DNA from 3 places in the Peribacillus sp. NPDC056705 genome. Region 1 is predicted to be linked to each of the others. Evidence: riboswitches for the same ligand, from Rfam matches in the RefSeq annotation. Region 1 holds a riboswitch; each other region holds the start of a gene.
What was found. Region 1 has a riboswitch for cobalamin ahead of ACFRAK_RS23235 (hypothetical protein). Riboswitches for the same ligand answer to the same signal wherever they lie in the genome.

Region 1 (3,275 bases):
ATCATCTGCATACGTGGCGGTGGTGATGATGGATTCAGGGTTCCTTTTGACGATTTCTTCATCAGATACTTTAACCCAGCCTTTTTGGTCATCAAAGATGTTTTTTATGCCGGCAGTGTCCATGATTTCATTTTGGAAGGTCTCCGATCCTGTTGTATAGATTTCCGGAGCAGGGCTAATCTCAAAGTATGTTTGCTCCTTTTCATCTAAGGTTTTCACTTTTTCTTCGACATTTGTAATTTGGGATTTGATATCTTTCACTAATTCATTCCCTTTTTCGGCGACACCCATCACTTTAGCAATCTGCCCGATATCACCATATACATCATCGAAATTTGCCGCAGATTTAATGATGAATACAGGGATACCGGCATCTTCAAGTGGTTTCAGTGCCGTTTCATCCCCAATGGTATAAGCAATGATGGCATCAGGTTTCAAGGCAATGATTTTTTCTGCATTAATGTTAACGGAGTCTGAAACATGTTCGATATCCTTCGCTTCCTCTGGATAATTATCGAAGTCTGTCACGCCAACGACTTTATCACCCTGTTCAAGGGCAAATAAGATTTCCGTATTGCTTGGCTGAAGTGAAACGACCTTTTCCGGGATTTTCTCGAATTTTATTTTCTTACCAGTATCATCCGTAACGGTATAATCCTTGATTTCTTCGACCTTTTTACTATCTTTATTATCCTTTGAGGATTGATCATTGTTCACTCCGCATCCGGTGAGGAATAGCGTAAGCATCAGCATGGAAATCCAACTGAATCGTAGGGTTCTCTTCATTATTTATTCCTCCGTTTTCTTTTTCATTGGTTTGGTTGGGTATGATTTACTTATAAAAGGAATCTCCTCGATCCCCTGTTGCTTATTGACGTAGACTGCCATCACGAATAATACATTTGCAAGCAAGTGAGCGTAATCAAAAAGAATTCCTGGAATTTCCTTTTCTAGACTTACCTTGTGTAAAGCTCGCACGGACTTTTTGGCCTCACTGCGGCAAGTATGCAAAGTACATGCTGCGGTTGATCCTTGTGGAAGGACGAATGTTTCGATTCGATCCCTCACTTCAGCGACATACCGGTCGTAGATTGCACTTAAACGGTCGAGATCATCGCCGGTAATGGCTAAATTCCCACGGACTGAGCCGTTTAAATGGTAAACCATGGGCAATAATTCCATTAAGTCACGGTATACATCGGGGACGTCCTCAGTAAGCGAGGCGGCCAAGCCGATCTGTGTCGTCAATGAGTCTGTGCGGATTTCAAAATCGACGGTCGATACGGACTCACGCATGTATGGGTAGCATAAAAAACGAAAGTCTTTCTTTGCCATAAATCTTCCTCCTTTTACGTATTGGGTGAATGACCTCCGTATTGCTTTTCCCAGCAAGACAAATAGCCGACCAAGAGTTTTGGTCGGCTTCGGGCATCTATGTATCTGTAGTAGAAAAAGATGGGAGGGCCGTACAATCTCCTATCTTCCGAAGAGCATAATACGATGAAAAAAGGCAGGTCTCCTGGCTCGTGCGTCATTTTACTCTAAGAACCTTCCCATTTGGGTTAAATGGCCGGTAATCGGCGAGCGATTACAACCTCAAATAGTGGTAAACATCTTATTTCATTAGCACTTACAGTTGCGGAAACAGCTTCGGTTTTAAACCGAATTCCCTATTAAGCTGACAATGCAGCACCTTTTTCTGCAAGATTCATATTCACTTAGCAACAGTTTACCATACCTTTTTTCAATAGACTGCATTAATATTTTTGGACAAATTCGTTTATGGTTTACCGAATATCTAGTAAACTTACAATGTAAGGTTTAATTGGAGCTTAATGTAAAATTTTGATATAGAAAAAGGTATGAAATCATGGTGATACTGTGAATCCCGGGAGGTAGAGAATGATTTATAAGCAGGTCAATCAAAAACTGGAAATGGTTCTGGGGAACATCGAAAAGGTGATTATCGGAAAACGGGATATAGCAGAACTAAGTATCGTGGCACTCCTTTCCGGTGGACATGTTTTATTGGAGGATGTTCCGGGCGTAGGGAAGACAGTCATGGTAAGGGCACTGGCAAAATCTATAGGTGCAAGCTTTAAGAGAATTCAATTCACACCTGATTTACTTCCTTCTGATGTTACTGGTGTTTCGATCTTCAATCCTAAGGAACAAGAATTCATTTTTAGGCCAGGTCCGATAATGGGACATATTATTTTAGCCGATGAAATTAACCGGACCTCGCCGAAAACTCAGTCTGCATTACTTGAAGCCATGGAAGAGGCAAGTGTGACGATTGATGGTGTCACAAGGAGATTGGAGAAGCCGTTCTTCGTAATGGCGACACAAAATCCGATCGAATACGAGGGGACGTATCCGCTTCCGGAGGCTCAATTGGATAGATTCCTATTAAAAATGAAAATGGGCTATCCGGGTGTGGAAGAAGAGATAGAGGTTCTTAATAGAGCTCAATACACGGTACCGCTTGATGAGCTGGAAGCCGTCATCACCTTGGATGAATTGATAGAATTACAGGCTGAGGTAAAAGCTGTGATAGTGGATGACACAATAAAACGATATATTGTTGAATTGGCGAATCGAACACGTACGCATGAAGGGGTCTATTTAGGTGTAAGCCCGCGTGGATCGATAGCCTTGATGAAGGCAGCCCAGGCTTACGCGCGGGTCCAGGGCAGGGACTATGTTCTGCCGGACGATGTTCAATATTTGGTGCCATTCGTATTTTCCCACCGGCTTATTTTGAAACCTGAAGCGAAGTATGAGGGCTTCGATGCTGGAATGGTGATACATGAAGTTGTGGCGACAACACAGGTGCCTGTAAAGCGGGCTATGACCTAATGCGCAAATTCATCAACATTTTAAGGGGAAATATGAGTGTGGTCGGACTTGTATTACTCTTGACGGTTTCCTTTTGCTATGCAATGTTTCAAGGTGGTTTTGTCAGTTGGTTCATTTTTTATTCATTTTTGCCGTTTTCTGTGTACGCTTTGATTCTGCTGTTTTATCCGCTGCATGATTTGATCGTTGAGAGAAAGATCAATAAAAGGGAATGCCAGGCCGGCGAATCTGTTGAAATAGCATTGACGTTTACCCGTAAAAACCGGCTGCCCCTACTATTTATGGTGGTAGAGGAGGAATTGCCTCAGCGTCTGGAAGATAGGGGATTTCAAAGGAAAATCATTATCTTTCCGGGATTCAGGCGTACCTTCTGCATGTCATATACCTTGGAAGACATGGAGCGTGGAGAGCATTCG
Region 2 (3,275 bases), on a different contig from region 1:
TCTTTTTGCAGACGCTGATGCGGCTTCAATGGTTGCTTTTCCGAATTCAAAGTATATTTCCTCTGATAGCCTCTTGGTGTAATGATTTTGTCATCATATAAAAAGGTGGAGGAATTACCAATAATGACAGTGGTCAACATTCCAATATCGTGGTTCAACATCTCTTTTAAATTGGTTATGACAATATCTTGCCTATCGCGATAGGCACTTTTCACCAACCCGACAGGTGTATCGGGTGAACGGTAGCGAAGGAGAATCTTCTGTGTTTCAACAATTTGCCTCGTCCGCCTGCCGCTGCGCGGATTATACAGGGCAATGACAAAGTCTGCCATTGCAGCTGCTTCAACCCTTTTAGCGATCAGTTCCCAAGGAGTTAGATGATCACTGAGGCTGATTGTACACGAATCGTGCATGACTGGTGCCCCAAGTAAAGATGCACAAGAGTTGATTGCAGAAATGCCAGGAATGACTTCAATACCCACTCCAGTTTCTTCTTTCCAGCCTTTTTCAATCAATACTTCATAAACCAACCCAGCCATCCCGTAAACCCCAGCATCCCCGCTGGAGATTACCGCAACTTTCTTACCCAGCTCCGCTTGTTTCACTGCTTCCTGAGCACGCGATACCTCTTCAGTCATCCCCGTACTAATAATCGTTTGATCTGTAAGCAGTCCCTGAATGAGTTCAACATAAGTTTTATAACCAATGATGTAGTCACTTTCTTGAAGGGCTTCGACAGCACGTTTGGTAATGTGTTCAAAATTCCCTGGTCCAAAGCCCACGACGAATAATTTACCGTTTGTACTCATTAAGACATCTCCTTTTACGCTTTGTTCTTTGAAATACCCGTATGAGCAGGAAAATTTGGATTGGGTGCCATTTCCCCATCATTGAATTGGTAGATCATTTGTGGAACAAACTCCCCATCATCGATATGGCTGACAATTTGGCGGCCGAAATCAGGCGTCTCCACTCGATACCAGTTTCCTTGAGGATAGGCAATCACAACGCAGGCATCCTTACATCTTCCGTTACACCGTGTCCTCGTTGTATGGATTTTCATGTCCAGTCCTTTGGAAGTAATTTCATCGCGAATCGCCTGGGTTACTTCTTCCCCGCCCTTTTTCATACAGCTGCTTCCATTACAAATCAACAGATGTGTATTTGTACCCATTAAGTTCCAAGTAGTCATCTTCTTCCTCCTGCGTTCAGGGAAAAGGCAAAATAAAAAACCTTAACATAAGAGTCAAGGTTTAAAAAAACTATATGGATGAGGAGCCCCAGGCAAGAATGCCCAATCTCCCGAAATCGTCATAGTCCTTCTACCTTTCCCTCCGAAAAGTATCATGCAATTTTAAAAGCAGGTTTCCTGGCTTACGCTTCATTTTACCTTGTCCCTTCCCGGCAACAATGCCAGTGGCTATCGACAATTTCATCAGCGTTTACAGTAGCGGGGGCTGCATCGGACTTTCACCGATTTCCCTATTATCCCTTGCATATTCACACAAGGGCACTTTTAAAATGAAATATTTGGTTTTATTATACATTTCTAACTAACTTTATCTATCATATAACAACTTTATCAAAATTCAATAGTTTATTCCGACTGTTTAGAAAAGTTTAATAGTGTATATCCTGTCAACAAGCCTTTCCTTGCAACAAACTTAGTCAAAAAAAAAAGATAGTATAGCTGGAATTATTTCTTTATGGTACACTATACGAGAATTTTCTAAATAATTACATAAGTTTTATGGTGTTGAATTTTTCGGAATTCAGCTTAAAAGGGAAGCCGGTGAAAATCCGGAGCGGTCCCGCCACTGTAAAGGGGAGTCCTATTACTTTAACAATTCCACTGTCAAATGAGATGGGAAGGATGTAATGGGATGATGAACCAAAGCCAGGAGACCTGCCATGAAGCGTGAAACTGTTTCAACCTACGAGGATGGGTGTGCGGATCAGGCAGAAAGGCCCATGGTTGGTTTATGCTGCAAAATTCCTGTTCATTACGCACTTCTTTCCTTTGAGAGAAGTGCTTTTTATGTTGGGCCGCCTTTCTTCTCAAGATTGTTCAGAAAAATTAAAAGTTTTGAAAGGAGAAAGAATGAAAAGAACCAATTGGAAGACCATTTATTTTGTCATTTTACTGCTTTTCGTCCCAAAACGGGCAATGGCCATGCATATCATGGAGGGCTTTTTACCCATTGAATGGGCTATATTCTGGTGGGCCGTGACGCTTCCATTTTTAATCCTAGGTTACCGGTCCATTAGAACCAAAGTAAGGGAAAACCCAGAAACAAAAATGATGCTTGGCCTATCGGGTGCATTTGTATTCATTTTATCCGCCCTAAAGATTCCTTCTGTTACGGGAAGTTCTTCACACCCTACCGGAGTTGGTTTGGGCTCCATTTTATTCGGTCCATTGGCCATGAGTGTCGTTGGCTCCATCGTTCTATTATTTCAAGCCGTTTTACTGGCTCACGGAGGATTGACGACATTAGGGGCCAATGCATTTTCCATGGCCGTTTGCGGACCGCTCATTGCTTACTTCGTCTTCAAGGGCGCAACTAAATTGGGTTGGTCCTTTTCACTTGCCGTGTTCTTGGCTGCTGCTTTTGGAGATTTGGGAACCTATGTAGTAACTTCCATTCAACTTGCTCTTGCTTTTCCATCCGAGGTAGGAGGATTCATGGCCTCTTTCAGTAAATTTGCAGGGATTTTTGCCCTGACCCAAATTCCCTTGGCAATCAGTGAGGGGCTACTGACAGTCGTCGTGATGAATTTCTTAAAAAAATACAATCTAGGCGAATTGAAGTTGCTGCGAGTTTTATCTAAGGAGGCCCGTTAACATGAAAAAAAGTTTACTGCTGCTTTTCCTGGTGGTCGTTCTTGCTACCATACCGTTAATCACGCAACAAGGAACGGAATTTGGCGGTGCCGATGGAGAAGCTGAAGAAGCCATCACTAAAATCCAGCCGGAATACAAGCCATGGTTCAACAGTATTTGGGAGCCGCCAGGTGCGGAAACCGAAAGTTTATTATTTGCGCTGCAAGCTGCAATCGGAGCCGGTTTCATTGGTTATTTCATAGGTGTAACGAAACAAAGGAATAAGCAAACCAAACAGGAAATTCCCGGAAAATCGAAGCATGTTACTCATTGATAAATATGCCTATTTCAATGGGCTAAAGGATGTACATCCGTTAGAAAAGATGGTTTTTGCAATCTCCCTTTTGCTATTTTCGTTAACGGTAAGGGATATGACCGTTTCACTCATCAC
Region 3 (3,275 bases), on a different contig from region 1:
GAAATGGATGTCGCCATAGATGACTGGTGGTTTTACGCAGCGGGATCCATAGGATTGGACCCAACCCTTTTCCAGAAAGATGAATCCGCCCAACTTATGGCCGAAGTATTCAACCATATCCGTCCGTTCGAATTCCCCGTGAACGAGAACATCCAAACCGATTTCTTCTTGGATTTCGATCCATTTGCCGATTTCTTCGTTAACGAATGTTTCATATTGCTGAGCGGTCCAATCTCCTTTTTTGAATTTCCCGCGTGCTTGTTTAACTTCAAGTGTCTGCGGAAAGCTACCGATCGTAGTCGAAGGAAGGAAAGGCAATTTGAAAAATTCCTGTTGTTTTTGGTAACGCTCTTTAAATGGAATTTGACGGCCGGCAGTCCTGGTTTTAACCTTTTCGACTTTCGATCGTACAGCCCCATGATTCCGTGCATTTGAACTTGCTAACGTTTGAACCGTAATTTTATTGGCATCGACTTTTTCGGCGATTGCTTCAAAGCCTTGATTATTCCCTTTGACCAAGAGTGTGATTTCCTCAAGTTTCTCGTCAGCGAAAGCAAGGGCCTGTTTCACTTCTTTTGAAAGGGCGGATTCATTACGAACGGTCACTGGGACATGAAGCAGGGAACAAGAGGGCTGAAGCCAGATTTGGTCTTCGGCTACCTTTTTCTTAAGAGTCTCGATCAATTGAATTTTTTTCGATAAATCAGATAGCCAAATGTTTTTTCCGTCAATCACACCTGCAGCAAGTACTTTGTCCTTAGGGAAGCCGAATGCTTCAAGATTACTTAGATTCCTCCCTTTATCATGTACAAAATCAAGACCGATTCCTTGGACTTTTAATTCGATGACTTCTTGGTAGTGTTCCACGGCATCAAAGTATGTTTGTAGCATGATGTTCAGGTTCGGTGCTGCTTCATTCAGCTTTTCATAGAGGTAAGTAACAGTTTGCATATCATCTTTGGAAATGGATGAAACAAGAGCAGGTTCATCCATTTGTACCCATTTCACTCCTTCTTGCTCCAACTCCCGCAGGATTTGCGTGTATAGGGGAAGCAAGCTCAGGATGATGCCAGGGATCTCTTGTTTATTGAAGCCTTTGGAAAGGGAGATGAAGGTATAAGGTCCGATCAATACGGGCTTCGTTTCAATCCCTAGATTTTCCTTGGCTTCCCGGTATGCTGCAAGTGGTTTATTTTCTGTTAAAGTCAGCTGTGGCAGTTTTAATTCAGGGACAATATAGTGATAGTTCGTATTGAACCATTTCGTCATTTCGGAAGCAACTTCATCATTGTTTCCGCGAGCCATTGAATAATATACGGAAAGAGGAACTCTACCGCCTTCATAGGCTGAATAACGTTCAGGAACAAGACCGAACATGACGGACATGTCGAGCATTTGATCATAGAAAGTGAAGTCGTTGACAGGAATGATATCAATGCCCCGTTGCTTCTGTTTTTGTAAGTTGCCTAAACGGATTGCTTTTAGTTGTGCCGTAAATTCCGCTTCATCGATTTTACCTGACCAGTAAGCTTCCAATGTACGTTTCCATTCACGATCTTCCCCGATTCGAGGGTAACCCAAACTACTGCTTTTCAAAATTCCCATCCTCCCAATTCATATTATTGAACAATAAAAAAAGCATCCCTAACCGTCAAAAGAGAAAGTTAGAAATGCTTAAAATAAGAGGCATTCAGAATGCCCCTTACAATTATAAGGTCCCTAACACCTCCCTATCTCCCGTAGGTTAAAACAGTGTTGTTGAAATAGGCAGGTCTCCTGACTTAGGGATTATCATTAGCGGCGGGCCTTCCCGATCCGTTGATCAGTGGCATATTGGATGGCGCTAACACTCCCATTACAGTGGCGGGACCGTGCCGGAATTACACCGGACTTCCCTTTTAATCCTAATTAATAATTAGGAACCTATTTCCACATATGAAATTTTACAAAACCTGCCTTTATAAACTGTTTGCAAGTCTAAAATTTTTAAAATAAAAACTATTATAAAAATTTAGACAATCTTAACATATCCGACCAAAAGGGTCAACATGAGATTCGGGAAAAGAATCCGTTTTTTTGAGTGTGTGGGTGATGAGGATAAGGTCTGTTCCTAAAAAAGAATATATTGTTTGGACAGGGAGTATGTATAGAGGGAGTGGCGTATTGAAATGGGGCGTTGGGGATGACTTTCTACATCTTGATTGCAGGAATCATTTTTTGCATGGTGATGAGCATTCGTACGTTATTTCTTGTTGAGTCGGGAGGAAAGAAGTTTTCTCTGGAGGATATGCTGTGGCTTGGCAATTTATATGCGACGATATTGGTTGGGTTCGCACTGATTTATTTATTATACGAGCTTCAGAATCATTCGGTGATTCTTGATATGGGCAATCGGCTGGATGGCACTTTCTATGAACAGTTGAAGACTTCCTTTTACTTTAGTGCGATGACGATGTTTTCTGTAGGGTATGGAGATATAGCCCCGATTGGCATGGGCAGGATGATAGCTACCATTCAGGCTTTCATCGGGTATACACTACCGGCAGCGTTCGTGATTCGGACAGTTATCGATCTGGAACAGAATGATAGGAGGAATAAATGAAAGTTGTGTTTCTTTCGATTATTGGGTACTCTTACCATAATGAAGGAAATGGAGGGTTCAATATGACTGTTAAAATTGGAGCAAAAGCACCTGATTTCAAACTCCCTGCAAACAATGGTGAAATGGTTTCCCTATCGGATTTTAAGGGGAAAAACATTGTTTTATATTTTTATCCAAAAGACATGACGCCAGGTTGCACGACGGAGGCCTGTGATTTCCGGGACCATAATGAGCAATTCGAGGAATTGGACGCGGTCATCATTGGTATCAGCCCAGATCCAGCGGCACGTCATGAAAAGTTCATCGAAAAGCATGGATTGCCTTTTCTGCTGCTGGCTGACGAAAATCATGAAGCGGCTGAATCATTTGATGTTTGGCAATTGAAAAAGAACTTTGGCAAGGAGTATATGGGCATTGAACGTTCAACTTTCCTGATAGATAAGGCTGGTAAGATAGTCAAAGAATGGCGTAAAGTAAAAGTCAAAGGCCACGTCGAAGAAGCTCTTGAAACTCTTCGTGACCTCGAAAAATAAGGGACAGGCAGATGAAGGATGAGCGAATAACGAAGCTTGCAGCCAGGCTGATTCATCATTCGATACAAATACAGCCAAAAGAGAGAATCCTCATACGGGGGCATATTAACACGAAACCATTATTGAAAGAGCTGATTGAT

Region 2: another riboswitch for cobalamin. It lies ahead of ACFRAK_RS19965 (energy-coupling factor ABC transporter permease); the one in region 1 lies ahead of ACFRAK_RS23235 (hypothetical protein).
Region 3: another riboswitch for cobalamin. It lies ahead of metE (5-methyltetrahydropteroyltriglutamate--homocysteine S-methyltransferase); the one in region 1 lies ahead of ACFRAK_RS23235 (hypothetical protein).

The regions. Positions count from the first base shown of each region.
Region 1 covers NZ_JBHTYI010000031.1:10,208-13,482, reverse strand. Annotated here, with positions in the region: gene ACFRAK_RS23240 (ABC transporter substrate-binding protein) at 1-786, opposite strand, end outside; gene ACFRAK_RS23235 (hypothetical protein) at 790-1,335, opposite strand; cobalamin riboswitch at 1,493-1,712, opposite strand; gene ACFRAK_RS23230 (AAA family ATPase) at 1,903-2,859, shown strand; gene ACFRAK_RS23225 (DUF58 domain-containing protein) at 2,892-3,275, shown strand, end outside.
Region 2 covers NZ_JBHTYI010000021.1:6,750-10,024, reverse strand. Annotated here, with positions in the region: gene cobJ (precorrin-3B C(17)-methyltransferase) at 1-809, opposite strand, end outside; gene ACFRAK_RS19970 ((2Fe-2S) ferredoxin domain-containing protein) at 824-1,192, opposite strand; cobalamin riboswitch at 1,343-1,533, opposite strand; cobalamin riboswitch at 1,735-1,928, shown strand; gene ACFRAK_RS19965 (energy-coupling factor ABC transporter permease) at 2,102-2,845, shown strand; gene ACFRAK_RS19960 (energy-coupling factor ABC transporter substrate-binding protein) at 2,847-3,158, shown strand; gene cbiQ (cobalt ECF transporter T component CbiQ) at 3,145-3,275, shown strand, end outside.
Region 3 covers NZ_JBHTYI010000049.1:4,465-7,739, reverse strand. Annotated here, with positions in the region: gene metE (5-methyltetrahydropteroyltriglutamate--homocysteine S-methyltransferase) at 1-1,605, opposite strand, end outside; cobalamin riboswitch at 1,750-1,942, opposite strand; gene ACFRAK_RS26180 (ion channel) at 2,183-2,602, shown strand; gene bcp (thioredoxin-dependent thiol peroxidase) at 2,665-3,135, shown strand; gene ACFRAK_RS26170 (aminopeptidase) at 3,147-3,275, shown strand, end outside.